DNA from 3 places in the Rhodococcus sp. SJ-3 genome. Region 1 is predicted to be linked to each of the others. Evidence: riboswitches for the same ligand, from Rfam matches in the RefSeq annotation. Region 1 holds a riboswitch; each other region holds the start of a gene.
The links. A riboswitch is a leader RNA that binds a small molecule or an ion and turns the genes downstream of it on or off. The one in region 1 is predicted to bind S-adenosylmethionine.
Positions count from the first base shown of each region.

Region 1 (4,772 bases):
CCAAGGATGCGGACGGACTGCATCCGGTCAACCTCGGACGCCTGGTGCTCGGCAAGGAGGCGGCGTTGCCGTGCACCCCGCGGGGCATCGTCCACCTGCTGCGCCGCTACGAGGTGCCGATCAACGGCGCCCATGTGGTGGTCATCGGCCGCGGCGTGACCGTGGGCCGCCCGATCGGGCTCCTGCTGACCCGTCGCAGCGAGAACGCGACAGTGACGCTGTGCCACACCGGCACCAAGGACCTCGCCGCCGAGGTGAAGCGCGCCGACATCGTCGTTGCCGCAGCGGGTGTGCCCGGTCTGATCACCGCCGACATGGTCAAGCCCGGTGCAGCAGTGCTCGACGTGGGTGTCTCGCGCACAGCCGACGGCCTGCGCGGCGACGTCGCCGGCGACGTCCGCGACGTTGCCGGGTTCCTCTCGCCCAATCCCGGTGGTGTCGGACCCCTCACCCGCGCGTTTCTGCTGACGAACGTCGTCGAACGCGCCGAGCACGACGCCGGTCTCTGAGCAGTCAGCAGATGGACAGTTCGGTGCGTCTTACACGACTGAACCTGCCGCTGCTGGCGGTCACCGTGGTGATCGCCGCGGCGGTGGTCCTCGTGCTGGCCGATCGCTGGCGCCGAGGCGCTTTCGTGTTCGGTGGTGCGATGATCCTCGCGGGGATTCTCCGCTGGGCTCTCGACTCCGATCAGGTGGGAGTGCTCGCGGTGCGAAGCAAACGCTTCGACGTGGCAGCGATGCTCGCCATGGGTGGGGCGATCGTCGGACTGGCTGTCTCGATCGACCCCCTGGGCACAGGGTAGGGGGAACAGGCCGGCGAGCGCTGTTACGCGCTCGCCAGCTCCATCAGCTCGACGAGCAGCTTCGCGACCGCGTCGGCCTCGGTGAGGAAGCCGTCGTGTCCGTCGCGTGATTCGAGCACGCGCAGCCCGGCGCAATGGGGGAGACCGTCTGCGATCTCCTGCTGCAATCGAATCGGGTAGAGACGATCCGAATCGACGCCCGCGACGATCGTCGGTACCTGCGTGCTCGCCAATGCGGCCTCGACGCCACCGCGACCGCGGCCTACGTCGTGCCGGTTCATCGCGTCGCTCAGTACCACGTAGGTCCCGGGGTCGAACCGCTTGACGAGCTTCGCTGCCTGGTGGTCGAGGTAGCTCTGCACGGCGTAGCGTCCGTCACGCCACGGATCCTCGTCGTCTTGAGGGAGGTTGGCGAACCGCGAGTCGAGTTCTTCCTCGCTGCGATACGAGAGATGGGCCATGCGCCGCGCGATACCCAGCCCGGCCTCGGGCCGGCGGCCGGTCTCGTAGTAGTCGCCGCCCTGCCAGTCCGGATCCGCCATGATGGCAGCGATCTGGGTGCTCTGGACACCGATCTGATCGGCGGTTGCGCGGGAGCCGACCGCGAGGACCAGTGCCGCCCGCACCCGGCTCGGGTGGGAGACGACCCATTCGAGCGAACGCATGCCGCCCATCGATCCACCCGTCACCGCGGCCAATGTCTCGATGCCGAGGGCGTCGAGAAGGGCAGCTTCCGCGGTGATCTGATCGCGGATGGTGATCCGCGGGAAACGGGAGCCCCACGGTTTGCCGTCGGGCGCGGTGCTGCCCGGGCCGGTGGTGCCCTGGCATCCGCCGAGGACGTTCGTGGCCACCACGCACCACCGGTCGGTGTCGATCGGCGCGCCGGGGCCGACCATGCCGGACCACCAGCCTGGCGACGGGTGATCCGGTCCGGCCGGTCCGGTGATGTGTGAGTCCCCGGTCAGCGCGTGCTCGACGAGCACGACGTTGTCGCGGGTGGGTGACAGCGCGCCCCACCGCTGCAGAGCGACGGTGACATCGGGAAGGATGGCACCGCTTTCGAGGGTGATGCTGCCGATGTCGATGGTGTCGAGCTTTCCGTCTTCTGCGGGAAGCTCGATCCGTCGACGGTTGGTACCTGTTGTCAAGATGCGACCGCCTCGAGGCCAGTGGTGATGGTCAATGTGTCCTGCTTGCCATGTCGGGGCACTGGGACGAGAGCCGGTATCGACAGTCCATCAGCATTTCGAACCTCCCAAGAGCCGGCTTGTCGTCTGCGGTGCGCCGACGACCGTGTCCTCACCCGGAGCACCCCACCCTGGCCGGAGGGTTGCCGACCAGCAAGCCGGGGCTTCGCGCTGGCACTCATGACCTCGTCGGCAGTCTAACGGCTGGATCCTAGGGCTCGACACGCGGCTCTCGACCTTCCCTCCGCCTGCGCCCGAGCAGCAAGAAAGTTACCGGTCAGTAGCGCTTGGGGGCCGCAGCCGGGGTTGTGCGTGCATCGAATAGCAGTACGCTTGTTCTGTTTGGCTCAGTACCCGACGCGTGCGGAGCCATGCTCAGACGCCTGAGCTGAAGGCGGTCGCATTCCGGAAGTGCGGCCGCTCGGGGACTCGACTGCCGTCCAAGGAGGACACGAACCGCGTATGTCCAAGATCAAGGTTGAGGGTAAGGTCGTCGAACTCGACGGCGACGAGATGACGCGCATCATCTGGCAGTTCATCAAAGACAAGCTCATTCATCCCTATCTGGATGTGGATCTCGAGTACTACGACCTCGGCATCGAGAACCGTGATGCGACCGACGACCAGGTCACCATCGATTCCGCGAACGCCATCAAGAAGCACGGCGTCGGTGTCAAGTGCGCGACCATCACCCCGGACGAGGCGCGGGTCGAGGAGTTCGGCCTGAAGAAGATGTGGCGGTCACCCAACGGCACTATTCGTAACATCCTCGGCGGCACCATCTTCCGTGCACCCATCATCATCTCCAACGTGCCCAGGTTGGTTCCGGGTTGGACGAAGCCGGTCATCGTCGGCCGTCACGCATTCGGCGACCAGTACCGTGCCACAGACTTCAAGGTCCCCGGCGCAGGCACCGTCACCATCACCTACACGCCGGACGACGGTTCCGAACCGATCGAGCACGAGGTGTGCAGGATCCCCGAGGACGGCGGCGTCGTCATGGGTATGTACAACTACAAGAAATCCATCCAGGACTTCGCACGCGCCTCGCTGTCCTACGGTCTGCAGCGCAACTACCCGGTATACCTGTCCACCAAGAACACGATCCTCAAGGCCTACGACGGCATGTTCAAGGACGAGTTCCAGCGGATCTACGAGGACGAGTTCAAGGCGGAGTTCGACGCTGCCGGACTGACCTACGAGCACCGCCTGATCGACGACATGGTGGCGTCGTCCCTCAAGTGGGAAGGCGGCTACGTCTGGGCCTGCAAGAACTACGACGGTGACGTCCAGTCCGACACTGTTGCGCAGGGCTACGGCTCGCTCGGACTCATGACTTCCGTGTTGATGACTCCGGACGGCAGGACCGTCGAAGCGGAGGCCGCACACGGCACCGTCACCCGGCACTACCGGCAACATCAGCAGGGCAAGCCGACATCGACCAATCCCATTGCGTCGATCTTCGCGTGGACACGCGGTCTCGAGCACCGCGGCAAACTCGACAGCACATTCGAGGTGATCGAGTTCGCGCAGGCACTCGAGGACGTCGTCATCAAGACCGTCGAGGCAGGCAGCATGACCAAAGACCTTGCACTGCTCGTCGGTCCCGAACAATCGTGGCTGACCACCGAGGAGTTCCTCGGCACGCTCGACGAGAACCTGCAGAAGGCCCGCGCCTCGCAGTAGCGTTGCCGCGTCGAGAACCGACGCGTCGACGAGCAGTACGCGCGACGAGACGGGCCGCCCCATCGGGGACATCCCGTGCTTTCCGCTCTGTCTGTGGAGTCGGATACGGTGTGCGGCGTGTCCCTCACCATCACCACCGTGAATGTCAACGGCGTGCGCGCTGCGGCAGGAAAGGGCCTGCTGGCCTGGCTCGAAACCTCCGCTGCCGACATCGTCTGCCTCCAGGAAGTACGCGCGACCGAGAAGCAGTTCCACGCCGCGATCGCGCCCGCCCTGGACGCCGGTTGGCATGTCACGGGATCAGAGGCGTCCGCGAAGGGACGCGCGGGGGTTGCGATCCTCTCGCGCACGCCGGCGGACGCCGTCCGCGTGGGTTTCGACGTCGACGAGTACGTCGACTCGGGCCGCTACATCGAGGCGGATTTCGGGGCCGTGACGGTCGGCAGCCTCTACCTGCCCACTGGGGAAGCCGGAACCCCGAAGCAGGACGACAAAGAACGCTTCATGAAGGGTTTTTCCGCGTATCTGGGAGAGCGCGCCTCCGACGTCGTTTCGGCCGGTCGGGACATGGTGGTGTGCGGCGACTGGAACATCGCCCACACCGAGCGCGACATCAAGAACTGGAAGGGCAACGTCAAGAAATCGGGCTTCCTGCCCGAAGAACGCGACTGGGTGGGCGATCTGCTCGCCACCGGCCGATGGCACGACGTCGTGCGTGACGTCCACGGCGACGTCGCAGGCCCCTACTCCTGGTGGTCCTACCGCGGTAAGGCCTTCGACACCGACGCCGGCTGGCGCATCGACTACCACCTCGTGACGCCCGCGCTGGCGGAGCGGGTCGTCGACGCCCGGGTCGAACGCGCCGCGACGTATGCGGAACGCTGGTCCGATCATGCGCCGGTGACCGTCCGATTCCACTGACACCTCCTGCGGCGGCCGGATCCGGTGCGTGAAAGTATCGAGGCCATGTCGACGCCAGATCAGAACACCACAGCGCAGGACTCCCGGCCGGCCGCCAGGCCCCGGGTGCTCTCGGGCATCCAGCCCACCTCGGATTCGTTCCACCTCGGGAACTTTCTGGGGGCGTTGCA
Region 1 is NZ_CM123306.1:292,506-297,277, reverse strand. Features, by position in the region: gene ACTDXD_RS01440 (bifunctional methylenetetrahydrofolate dehydrogenase/methenyltetrahydrofolate cyclohydrolase) at 1-509, shown strand, start outside; gene ACTDXD_RS01435 (DUF3017 domain-containing protein) at 521-805, shown strand; gene metX (homoserine O-acetyltransferase MetX) at 829-1,956, opposite strand; SAM riboswitch class IV at 2,067-2,181, opposite strand; gene ACTDXD_RS01425 (NADP-dependent isocitrate dehydrogenase) at 2,458-3,681, shown strand; gene ACTDXD_RS01420 (exodeoxyribonuclease III) at 3,799-4,602, shown strand; gene trpS (tryptophan--tRNA ligase) at 4,648-4,772, shown strand, end outside.

Region 2 (4,772 bases), 1.2 Mb from region 1:
GTCGGCACGTGGTGGCAATCCGACGACGGCGCCGTCCGGCTCCATATGCTCGAGGACGCAGGGAAGGAAGCATCGGCCTTTCTCACCGCCGAAGCTGCTCGGCTCGAGGAATGGCTGGAGGGTGTGCGGGTGCTGCCGCGATTCCCCTCGCCATTGGCCAAGGCCCTGGCTGCCGGATAGTTCAGGAATCCCGCAGCGCGGGCCGATCCGGATGTTCGAAGCGCACCACGATGTCGGCCGCGGAAGAGACCTCGGCCTCGTGTGCGAGTAGCGGGGAGATCGTCCAATGGTCGGCGGCGGGAGTTCCCCGTTCGAGCGCACCCCGGGACATTTTCAGGTCGACGGTCACATCGAACGGGATGCCTCGGCCGAGGAGCATCGGTCCTGCTACGACAAGCACGTGATCGTCTGCGGCGCCGACCCGGTGTGCTCGCGCCGACCGGTCGGTGGCCTCGTCCCACAACCGCGGCAGAAAGCGATGCCCGCTCTTCAGGGACGAGACCACCTCGCGGTCCAGCGCGTCGTAGTCGTACCAGCCCGACCGATAACTCTCTTCATCGGCGTGCCCGTGTTCGAGACGGAGCGAGGCAGGTCGGACGAAATCGTGCAGTGACACGGCGTGCGCGGGACGCCCCGCGGCGCGCAGGGCCTCGACAACCCGGCTCGCCAGATCCATCGGTTCTGCGGCGTCGGCGGCCGAAATTGCCATGGCGACCGGGCCCGGTAGTGCGTATGCACGTTCGGCGAGTAGTTCGGTGAGTACAGCAGGTGAGATCGGTGTGAACGACGCCATCCGATCAGGGTATCGCCGGCGTGACCCGACATCCCTCTGCCGCGATAGGGCCTGTGCGTCGGGAGAATCGAAGCCACGGATCGCATCACACGGGTTCGGGAGTCCTGGCCGACGCTGCGGCGCGGTCCGAGGCAGGCGCCCCGATCGCGCGCTTGGGTTGCGTCCGCACGTGGGTGATGTAGAGAGCGAGACCCACGAACACGACACCGCCGACAAGGTTGCCCAGAACCGTCGGGACCTCGTTCCAGATCAGATAGTCACCGAGGGTGAAGTCACCGCCGAGAAGCAGGCCGGACGGGAACAGGAACATGTTGACGACCGAGTGCTCGAAACCCATGTAGAAGAACAGCATGACGGGCATCCACATCACGAGAACCTTGCCCGGCACACTCTTGGACATCATCGCTGCGACAACGCCGGTGGAGACCATCCAGTTGCACAGCATGCCGCGGAAGAACAGGGTTGCCATGCCCGCCGCGCCATGCTCTGCATACCCGAGAGTGCGCGCTTCACCGATCTCACCGAGACGTTCGCCGACCGCGTCCGGCGGGATCGAATAGCCGTAGGTGAGGATGAAGGTGATCAGCACGGCCACGGTGAAGGCGCCGAGGAAGTTTCCGACGAAGACCAGAGCCCAGTTGCGGAGCATCGACCCGATCGTCACCCCCGGGCGTCTGTCGAGGTATGCGATGGGGACCATCGTGAACACCCCGGTGAGAAGATCGAAACCCAGTAGGTACAGCAGACAGAATCCGACCGGGAAGAGAATGGCTCCGAGGAGGGCGTTGCCGGTCTGCACGGTGACGGTAATTGCAAATGCTGCCCCGAGTGTGAGGATCGCACCGGCCATATACGCCCTGATCAGGGTGTCGCGGGTAGACATGAGGACCTTGCTCTGGCCGGCGTCGACCATCGCGCGGGCCAGCTCGGCGGGTGGAACGTAGGACACGGCAACCTCCTGATGCGAACAGTGCCGACCAGTGTCGGCGGGGTCGGTCACCGTGGCGTTTCGGAGCAGTAAGGATGCGTTGCGTTCTTCTCCGCAGGCGGTGGCTCGGGTTGTGAGGTCGCTCCATCATGTATATTGGCGGTGCTTCACGAGATGCCGTCGCCAAGCTCCGACTTGACGGCACGCCAACCCCACGCTCGCGGGTGGCTCGGATGACGAAGCGGCTCGCGGCCGACCGGCCCGGGCACGAGCGCCCCGCCCGGGGCCGACCCGGAGGAAATCATGACCGACCATATTCGCGGTACCGATCACGTAGGTGCTCACGAGTGCGCTTCGTTCGGCGACGGGCACCACGTACACTTCATCCGCGCCCGTAAGGCTTTCGACGATTCCGATCTCAGTGTCGGCGCGCTGGTGCGCGTCCTGGACGAGACGCGCGTCGAATTATCTTGGGATGGAATACGACTCGTATTCCGTCACCATGACACCGCTGCGATCGCCGACGCGGTCCACGCTTGTGGGGAGATCGGGACCTGGGTTCCGCAGTGGCGAGTGCTGATCCTGCCGGGCCCTGATCCGTATGTGCCTGCGACCTTCACCCTTGCCGCACCTGATCACTGGACGGACTGCGTACGAGGGCGCGTTCCGACGCTGACCTATGTGCCCGGCCGGTGACCCGTCGGATCAGTTCTGTTCGGCCTCGTGCCAGAATTCTGGAAGCTCTACTGCCAGAGCCTCCTTCGCTTGCATCGGTAGCGAATGGGTGGTGTTCGGGAAGATATCGACGAGTGCGCGCGGGAGTGTTCGTGCCCGCTGCACTGCAGTGTCGCCTCCGGCGAGCGAATCGCGTTCGGCGATAGCGACATAGGTGGGCATGGCGAGGGCCTCCATCTCGTCATCACTCAGGGGAGAAGGAATCGGCAGGACCGCCGAGAAGTGCTCCGAACCCGCGGCGATCATCTTCGCCATGTCGTCGTTCGAGTCGAACTCGGCCCCGCCTACCTTTCCGAGCGCGGTCGTGCGCCAGGACTCGGGCAGGAACGGGAGAGACGACACCATGGTCCACGCCATCATGCGGGCCGAGGGACGCGCGAAGGTGAAAACCGGTTCGAGGAGTGTCAGCGACCGGACCCTCTCCGGGAAATGCTGCGCGTATGTCGCTGCGATTGCTCCACCGAACGAATGACCGACGATGTGCACGGTGTCGGTTGCGAGTGCGTCGAGTGCGTCGGTGATCCAGATGGCCTGGTCGCCGAAGGAGGTGAGCGGAACATTCTGTACCGACAAACCGGCATCACCGAGTGCGTCGAAAGCAACAACCCGTCGGTGAGGTAGGAAGTCGTCAAGGTTCTCGGCCCACATCGGAACACCCGACGACCGGCCCGGCACCAGGACGACCGGAACGGTGTCCGCGGTGTCCGGGGAGCTCCACTCATAAGCGCGAACTGTGCCGAAGCGGGTCGCGAGGTCGTGGGTCGATGTGGGTGAGGGGAGTGAGGACATCGCTTGCTCGTACGCCGCGACGTAGCTCTGGCGTCCTTCTGCGTCGCGGAAATGACCCACGCCGGGTGCTCCGAAGAAGAACTGCTGCACGCTCACAGCACCCAGCGCTGTGAGCGCGGCGAGGACGACCAGCCCGCTGCGACGAAGCCATCGGTAACGCGGACGAGCTGGTGGTGGATGCTCGGTCCGGGAATCTGTGCGTGCGGCGTACTCACTCATATGCAACCCCTGATCGTCGAGTATCAGTACCTTTTGCAGTATAGGCATATTGTAAAATGCGGTCATGCCGAAAGTTGTCGACCATGCCGAGCGTCGCAAAGAGATTGTGTGGGCCCTGTGGGCGGTGATCCACGAGCGGGGAATCGACGGGGTCACGTTGCATGCGGTGGCTGAGGAGGCCGGCGTCTCGATCGGCAGGATCCAGCACTACTTCGAATCGAAACAGCATCTGATCCGGGCCGGAGCGCAGGAAATGGTCACCGGTGCCGAACAGGTTTATCGCGAACACGGATGCCCCGGTGATCCGAGATCGGCCCTCGCGGCATTGCTCACCCAGCCTGTTCCGACGAATGCACCCGCACGCGTCGGTGTCTCGGTCTGGTATGCCTACCTTGCGAAAGCGACGAACGATCCGTGGATCAGATCCTTTCTTGCCGACGCATCGGGTGGAACCGTCAGCGAGGCCGGGCGTCTACTCCGTCTTGTCGGGTTCTCCGAGGCCCGGGCGCACAACGAAGCCGTGAGGTTGGTTGCGGTCAGTACCGGTGCGACACAATCCGTGCTGATTGCGGGGATGGACGCGGACGCTGCGGTCGATCTCGTCCTTCGGGAGATCGACCGCAGCATCGACATCGGTCCGGAGGGAAGCCGCGAGTGAACTGGCCGATCACGCGTCGCCACTGCACCGTGTCGGTGGGCAGGTTCACCATGGTTCCATGGTCAACACTCATCACACATTCGACTACATCGAACTCGCCGCTACAGATCTCGGCGCCTCACGCGCATTCTACGAGGCTGCTTTCGGGTGGAAATTCAACGACTATGGTCCGAAGTACGCCGGTATCCGCGCCGCAGAAGGTGACGGGGAGGTCGGCGGGCTCACGACCCTGCGCGCACCGGGTACAGCCGGACCGCTGGTCCTGCTGTACTCGAGCGACCTCGATGCCTCGGTCGGTGCGGTCGAACATGCCGGGGGCACAATTTCGTCGGGGCCGTACGATTTCCCCGGAGGGCGCCGGTTCACCTTCCTCGATCCGAGTGGAAACGAACTGGGTGTGTGGTCCGAAGCGTGAACCCCTTCGACGAGCGCGCTTGTCATGGGCACCGCCGGTCGAGTACGACCGTCGGGCAGGCGAGGTTCAGATCGCGGCGTCGACCCATCGCGCCACGCCGGTCCGAGCGAGTTGCGGAATCTGCTCGGCCGACCACGGGCTGATCAGCCACGGAAGGGTTGAGGCGGTTTGCATATCGGCCCATGACACCCACGACCAGTCCATCACCTCGGACGGGTCGGGCTCGAGGCGGGAT
Region 2 is NZ_CM123306.1:4,946,142-4,950,913, forward strand. Features, by position in the region: gene ACTDXD_RS23085 (winged helix DNA-binding domain-containing protein) at 1-180, shown strand, start outside; gene ACTDXD_RS23090 (uridine kinase) at 182-793, opposite strand; gene ACTDXD_RS23095 (formate/nitrite transporter family protein) at 879-1,742, opposite strand; SAM riboswitch class IV at 1,887-1,999, shown strand; gene ACTDXD_RS23100 (hypothetical protein) at 2,025-2,417, shown strand; gene ACTDXD_RS23105 (alpha/beta fold hydrolase) at 2,427-3,464, opposite strand; gene ACTDXD_RS23110 (TetR/AcrR family transcriptional regulator) at 3,529-4,122, shown strand; gene ACTDXD_RS23115 (VOC family protein) at 4,181-4,537, shown strand; gene idi (isopentenyl-diphosphate Delta-isomerase) at 4,604-4,772, opposite strand, start outside.
Region 2: another riboswitch for S-adenosylmethionine. It lies ahead of ACTDXD_RS23100 (hypothetical protein); the one in region 1 lies ahead of metX (homoserine O-acetyltransferase MetX).

Region 3 (4,772 bases), 2.6 Mb from region 1:
AGATCTCGATGAGTCCGCGAGACTCTAGCCACGGCAGGGTTCCATCGACGATGTTGTCGACCGTGATGCCACCGGCCACCGGGATCAGGGTGACGCCGTCGGCGACCTTCACGGCATGAATATCGGCGATCAGGCCGGCCAGCCCGGTCGGAGTACCGACGTAGGACAGGCCCGCTGCTCCCCCGCCTGCCCGGCGCCACGCATCCTGAGCACGGCGACGAGCCACGCGCGCTTCGAGGTCGACGATCACTTCGAGGTCGACCAGCACCGTGAGGGCGTCGGGGTCGCGGCCTTCCGCCGAGGCATCGGCTCGTGCCCGATCGCGCAGCTTGCGCGCTTCCCGCAGATCTGCGGCGCGCACCCGCACGACGGTGCGCGGAGCAGCACTGAGGTCGAGCGGCCCACCGCCGTCGCGATCGACGGTGAGATCCGCCCACACATCTGGCCCTGAACCATCTACGAATTCGACTGCGACACGCAGGGACTCGGCTGAAGAAATACTACTGTAGGACATGAGAATTCCTCTCGATATGCCGAACTCGGCATCGAAAAAGCGGGAACGGGAACCTCGTCAGTCCGAACAGATGCAGGAGGCCGTGCGGCACAGGTCGACGTGGCGGCGGCACCACTGGGCCGCTGCCTGCGCCGAACTCCACACTGCCATGAGAAAACCCTACTGATCTCGCCGGGAATTGTCGATCGCTGCGGCGATCATCAGACGCACTCCGCCGCACCGTCGCCCGACTGCGTAAGGCCGATCCGGGTCTCCGGCGACGGGCTCCAGGCCCCCTCGACCTTGGCATACGACCACTGCGGCCCGCTCGCCACCAGCTGCCGAAGCGCCGCGAGCAGACGATCGACGTCCGCCGAGGAACTACCCAATCCCAGCGAGGCGCGCACCGCACCACCGGGAAGGCCGACGCGGGCGAGCAACGGGTGGGCGCAGAAACGCCCGTCACGAACACCGATGCCGTGTTCGGCCGAGAGGTACGCGGCTATCTCGCCGGGCTCGAAACCATCGATACCGAAGGTCACGATCCCGACGCAGTCTGCCGAATCATCCCACAGCCTAAGGATTTCCACGCCGTAGATGTCGTGCAGGCCATCGACAAGCTGCGCGCACAACAGCTCCTCGTGACGCGCAGCTGCCTCGGCGTCGTGCGACGCGAGAGTGTCGCACGCGGCAGCGATCGCCGCGACCCCCAGCACGTTCGGGGACCCGGCTTCGTGCCGGGCAGGGGCGCACGCCCATTCGGTGCGGTCGAGGGCGACCTCACGTACTGCTCCGCCCCCGGCGAGGTACGGCTCCGCGACATCGAGCCAGTCGCGACGTCCGACGAGCACCCCGGCACCGAACGGCGCGTACAGCTTGTGGCCCGAGAACGCGAGATAGTCGACGCCGAGCTCGGCGAGGTCGACGCGGCGATGCGGAACCAGCTGGGCACCGTCGACGAAGATCCGTGCGCCGCACGCGTGGGCGAGTTCGGCGAGTTCGGCAATCGGCAGCACCTCGCCGGTCACATTGGACGCTCCCGTGATGGCAAGCAGTGCCGTCGGCGCACGCTCGAGCTCGACGGCGATCCGCCACACGGTTTCCGAAACCGAATCCGCAGCTTCGACCACACGAGTGTTCTTCCACGGCAACAAGTTCGCATGATGCTCGATGTCGAGTACCACCACGTCGCCGGGGACTGCACCGGCGAGCAGGTTGATCGAATCCGTGGTGTTTCGGGTGAAGACCACGACCTGGTCCTCGTCGGCACCGACGAACCGGGAAACCGACTCACGCGACTCCTCGTAGCTCGTGGTGCTGATGCGCGAGGCATAGCCCGCACCACGGTGCACGCTGGCGTAGAACGGCAACAGCTCGGAAATCCGGTCCGTCACACTCTCCAGAGCCGGTGCGCTCGCCGCATAGTCGAAGTTCGCGTAGCTGCAGGTTCCGCCCTGCACCAGAGGAACCTGCACGTCACAGCCCGACACGCGAGCAAAGGGAGCGATACAGGTGGAAGTAGCAACAGTCATGACGAATTTCCCTCATCGATCAGGGACCCGTCGGTGATCGCCACGACGATGGTGAATCGTTCGCCGGCGGAGTCCGCGCTTGCTGCGTCCGGGTTCGGTACGTCAGCCAGGTCGTCACCCGGAGCACCCCACCGCGGCGGAGGGTTGCCGACCAGCGAGCCGGGGCTTGACGCTGGTACTCATGACCTGCCGAAGACAATGACACCGGGCACACTGCGTGTCAAGTCGGCATCCCGTCGAGGCCCTCCGCACGGTCTCCGGCCGAAAGAGAATTTCTCCTTCTGACCTGCGGAGGAACCACCATCGTGCTTTGCTCTGAGGCGTGACACCGCACACCCCCACCCGCTCGCTGCGCGTACCGAACGTTCATCTGTTGTCCACCTTCACGTGAAATAACCCGGATCGCCCACCCGAGTAGAAGGACAGCGGATTGTCTGCTCAACCCCCGCCCGCAGCCGACGACACGTCGCTCGTACCGGAAGTCTTCCTGCGCGGATCACACGCACCCGCGCCGCGCACACTCGTCGACGTACTTCGCGCCAGCGCCGAATCGCACCCCCACGCTCCTGCAATCGACGACGGCACCACGATGCTCGAGTACGCCGAACTGCTCGACCAGGTCAGCGCAGGAGCACGTGGACTCGCGGAGGCCGGTGTGGGCGCCGGCGATCGCGTCGGGGTGCGCATGTCGTCCGGATCCAAAGACCTCTACATCACCATTCTGTCCGTTCTCGCCGCAGGCGCCGCCTACGTCCCGGTAGACGCCGACGACCCCGATGAGCGTGCCGAGCTGGTCTTCTCCGAAGCAAAGGTGACCGCGATCGTCACCGATGCGGGGATCGGTCCCGGCACCGCTCCTCCTGCCGACGAACCGGACGTACGCGAACCGGCCCTCGACGACGACGCGTGGATCATCTTCACCTCGGGTTCCACCGGCACCCCGAAGGGTGTCGCCGTCACACACCGCAACGCCGCCGCCTTCGTCGACGCCGAAGCGAACCTGTTCTGCCGGGAAGAACCTCTCGGCCCAAGCGACCGGGTCCTCGCAGGTCTGTCCGTCGCATTCGACGCATCATGCGAGGAGATGTGGCTGGCCTGGCGGCACGGCGCGTGCCTCGTTCCTGCGCCGCGTTCGCTCGTGCGCTCCGGAATGGACCTCGGCCCGTGGCTGGTCTCTCGCAACATCAACGTCGTCTCCACGGTCCCGACCCTTGCGGCGATGTGGCCCGGCGAGGCACTCGAAGCAGTGCGCCTGCTCATCTTCGGCGGGGAAGCATGCCCGCCCGACCTCGCCGAGCGTCTCGCCGTGCCCGGCCGTGAAGTGTGGAACACCTACGGCCCCACCGAAGCGACGGTGGTCGCGTGCGCCGCCATCATGGACGGCACCGGACCGATCCGGATCGGTCTGCCACTCGACGGCTGGGATCTTGCGGTCGTAGACACCGAGGGCAATCCCGTCGCCGAAGGACAGTCCGGCGAGCTCGTGATCGGCGGTGTCGGGCTCGCCCGCTACCTGGACCCGGCGAAAGACGCCGAGAAGTACGCGCCCATGCCCACCCTCGGCTGGGATCGCGCCTATCGCAGCGGCGACCTCGTCGTACTCGACAGTGCGGGACTCCTTTTCCAGGGACGCGCCGACGACCAGGTCAAGATCGGCGGACGCCGCATCGAGCTCGGCGAGGTCGACAATGCCCTGCAGAACCTGCCCGGTGTCGCCGGTGGTGCGTGCGCGGTCCGCAAGACCTCGGCCGGAAGCTCGATTCTCGTCGGCTACATCGCCTCGACCGATCCCGACTTCGACGTTGCCTCCGCCCACGACCTGCTGTCCGAACAGCTTCCAGCAGCACTCGTACCGCGTCTCGCGCTCGTCGACGAGCTTCCCACTCGTACGTCCGGGAAGGTCGATCGTAATGCCCTGCCGTGGCCGCTGCCCGGCGCCGACGCCGACTCGGTCGAAGCGCTCGGACTACCTCCGACCGCCGAATGGGTCGCGGAACTGTGGTCGTCACTGCTCGGCGCCCGCATCGAAGGACTCGACGACGACTTCTTCGAACTCGGCGGAGGTTCTCTGTCCGCCGCGCAACTCGTCACCGCACTGCGTGAGCGCTATCCCGACATGACGGTCGCCGAACTCTACGACCGGCCTCGGCTCGGGTCCCTCGCCGGCTATCTCGACGAACTCGCCCCGACGGAGACCACGGGTCCGCGCGAAGTCACCCCGGTGTCGCGAGGGGCGCAGTTCCTCCAACTCGCTGCGACGGTACCCCTCACGACGTTGACCGGCCTCCAATGGATCACGTGGCTGGCGATTCTGAACAACATCATCGCAATGGCCACCGATGTTCCGTGGACCGTGACGTTGTCGTGGTGGTGGATCGCAGCAGGCGTCGTCGTGTTCCTTTCACCGCTCGGCCGGATGAGCACGGCGGTCCTGGGCGCGCGGCTACTTCTGCGCGGGCTGAAGCCAGGCAGTTATCCCCGCGGCGGCGCGGTACACCTGCGGCTGTGGACCGCGCAGCGGTTGTCGGAGGCGTCCGGCGCGACCAATCTGTCCGGTGCGCCGTGGATGCGCCAGTACGCGCGGGCGCTGGGCGCGAAGATCGGCCAGGGCGTCGACCTGCACACCCTTCCGCCGGTCACCGGCATGCTCGTGCTCGGCGACGGCTGCTCGATCGAACCCGAGGTGGATCTGTCGGGGTATTGGGTCGATGGCGACCTCGTCCACATCGGAAGCATCAGGATCGGAG
Region 3 is NZ_CM123306.1:2,932,031-2,936,802, reverse strand. Features, by position in the region: gene ACTDXD_RS13565 (hypothetical protein) at 1-514, opposite strand, end outside; gene ACTDXD_RS13560 (putative leader peptide) at 572-664, opposite strand; gene ACTDXD_RS13555 (aminotransferase class V-fold PLP-dependent enzyme) at 715-2,025, opposite strand; SAM riboswitch class IV at 2,096-2,212, opposite strand; gene ACTDXD_RS13550 (Pls/PosA family non-ribosomal peptide synthetase) at 2,456-4,772, shown strand, end outside.
Region 3: another riboswitch for S-adenosylmethionine. It lies ahead of ACTDXD_RS13555 (aminotransferase class V-fold PLP-dependent enzyme); the one in region 1 lies ahead of metX (homoserine O-acetyltransferase MetX).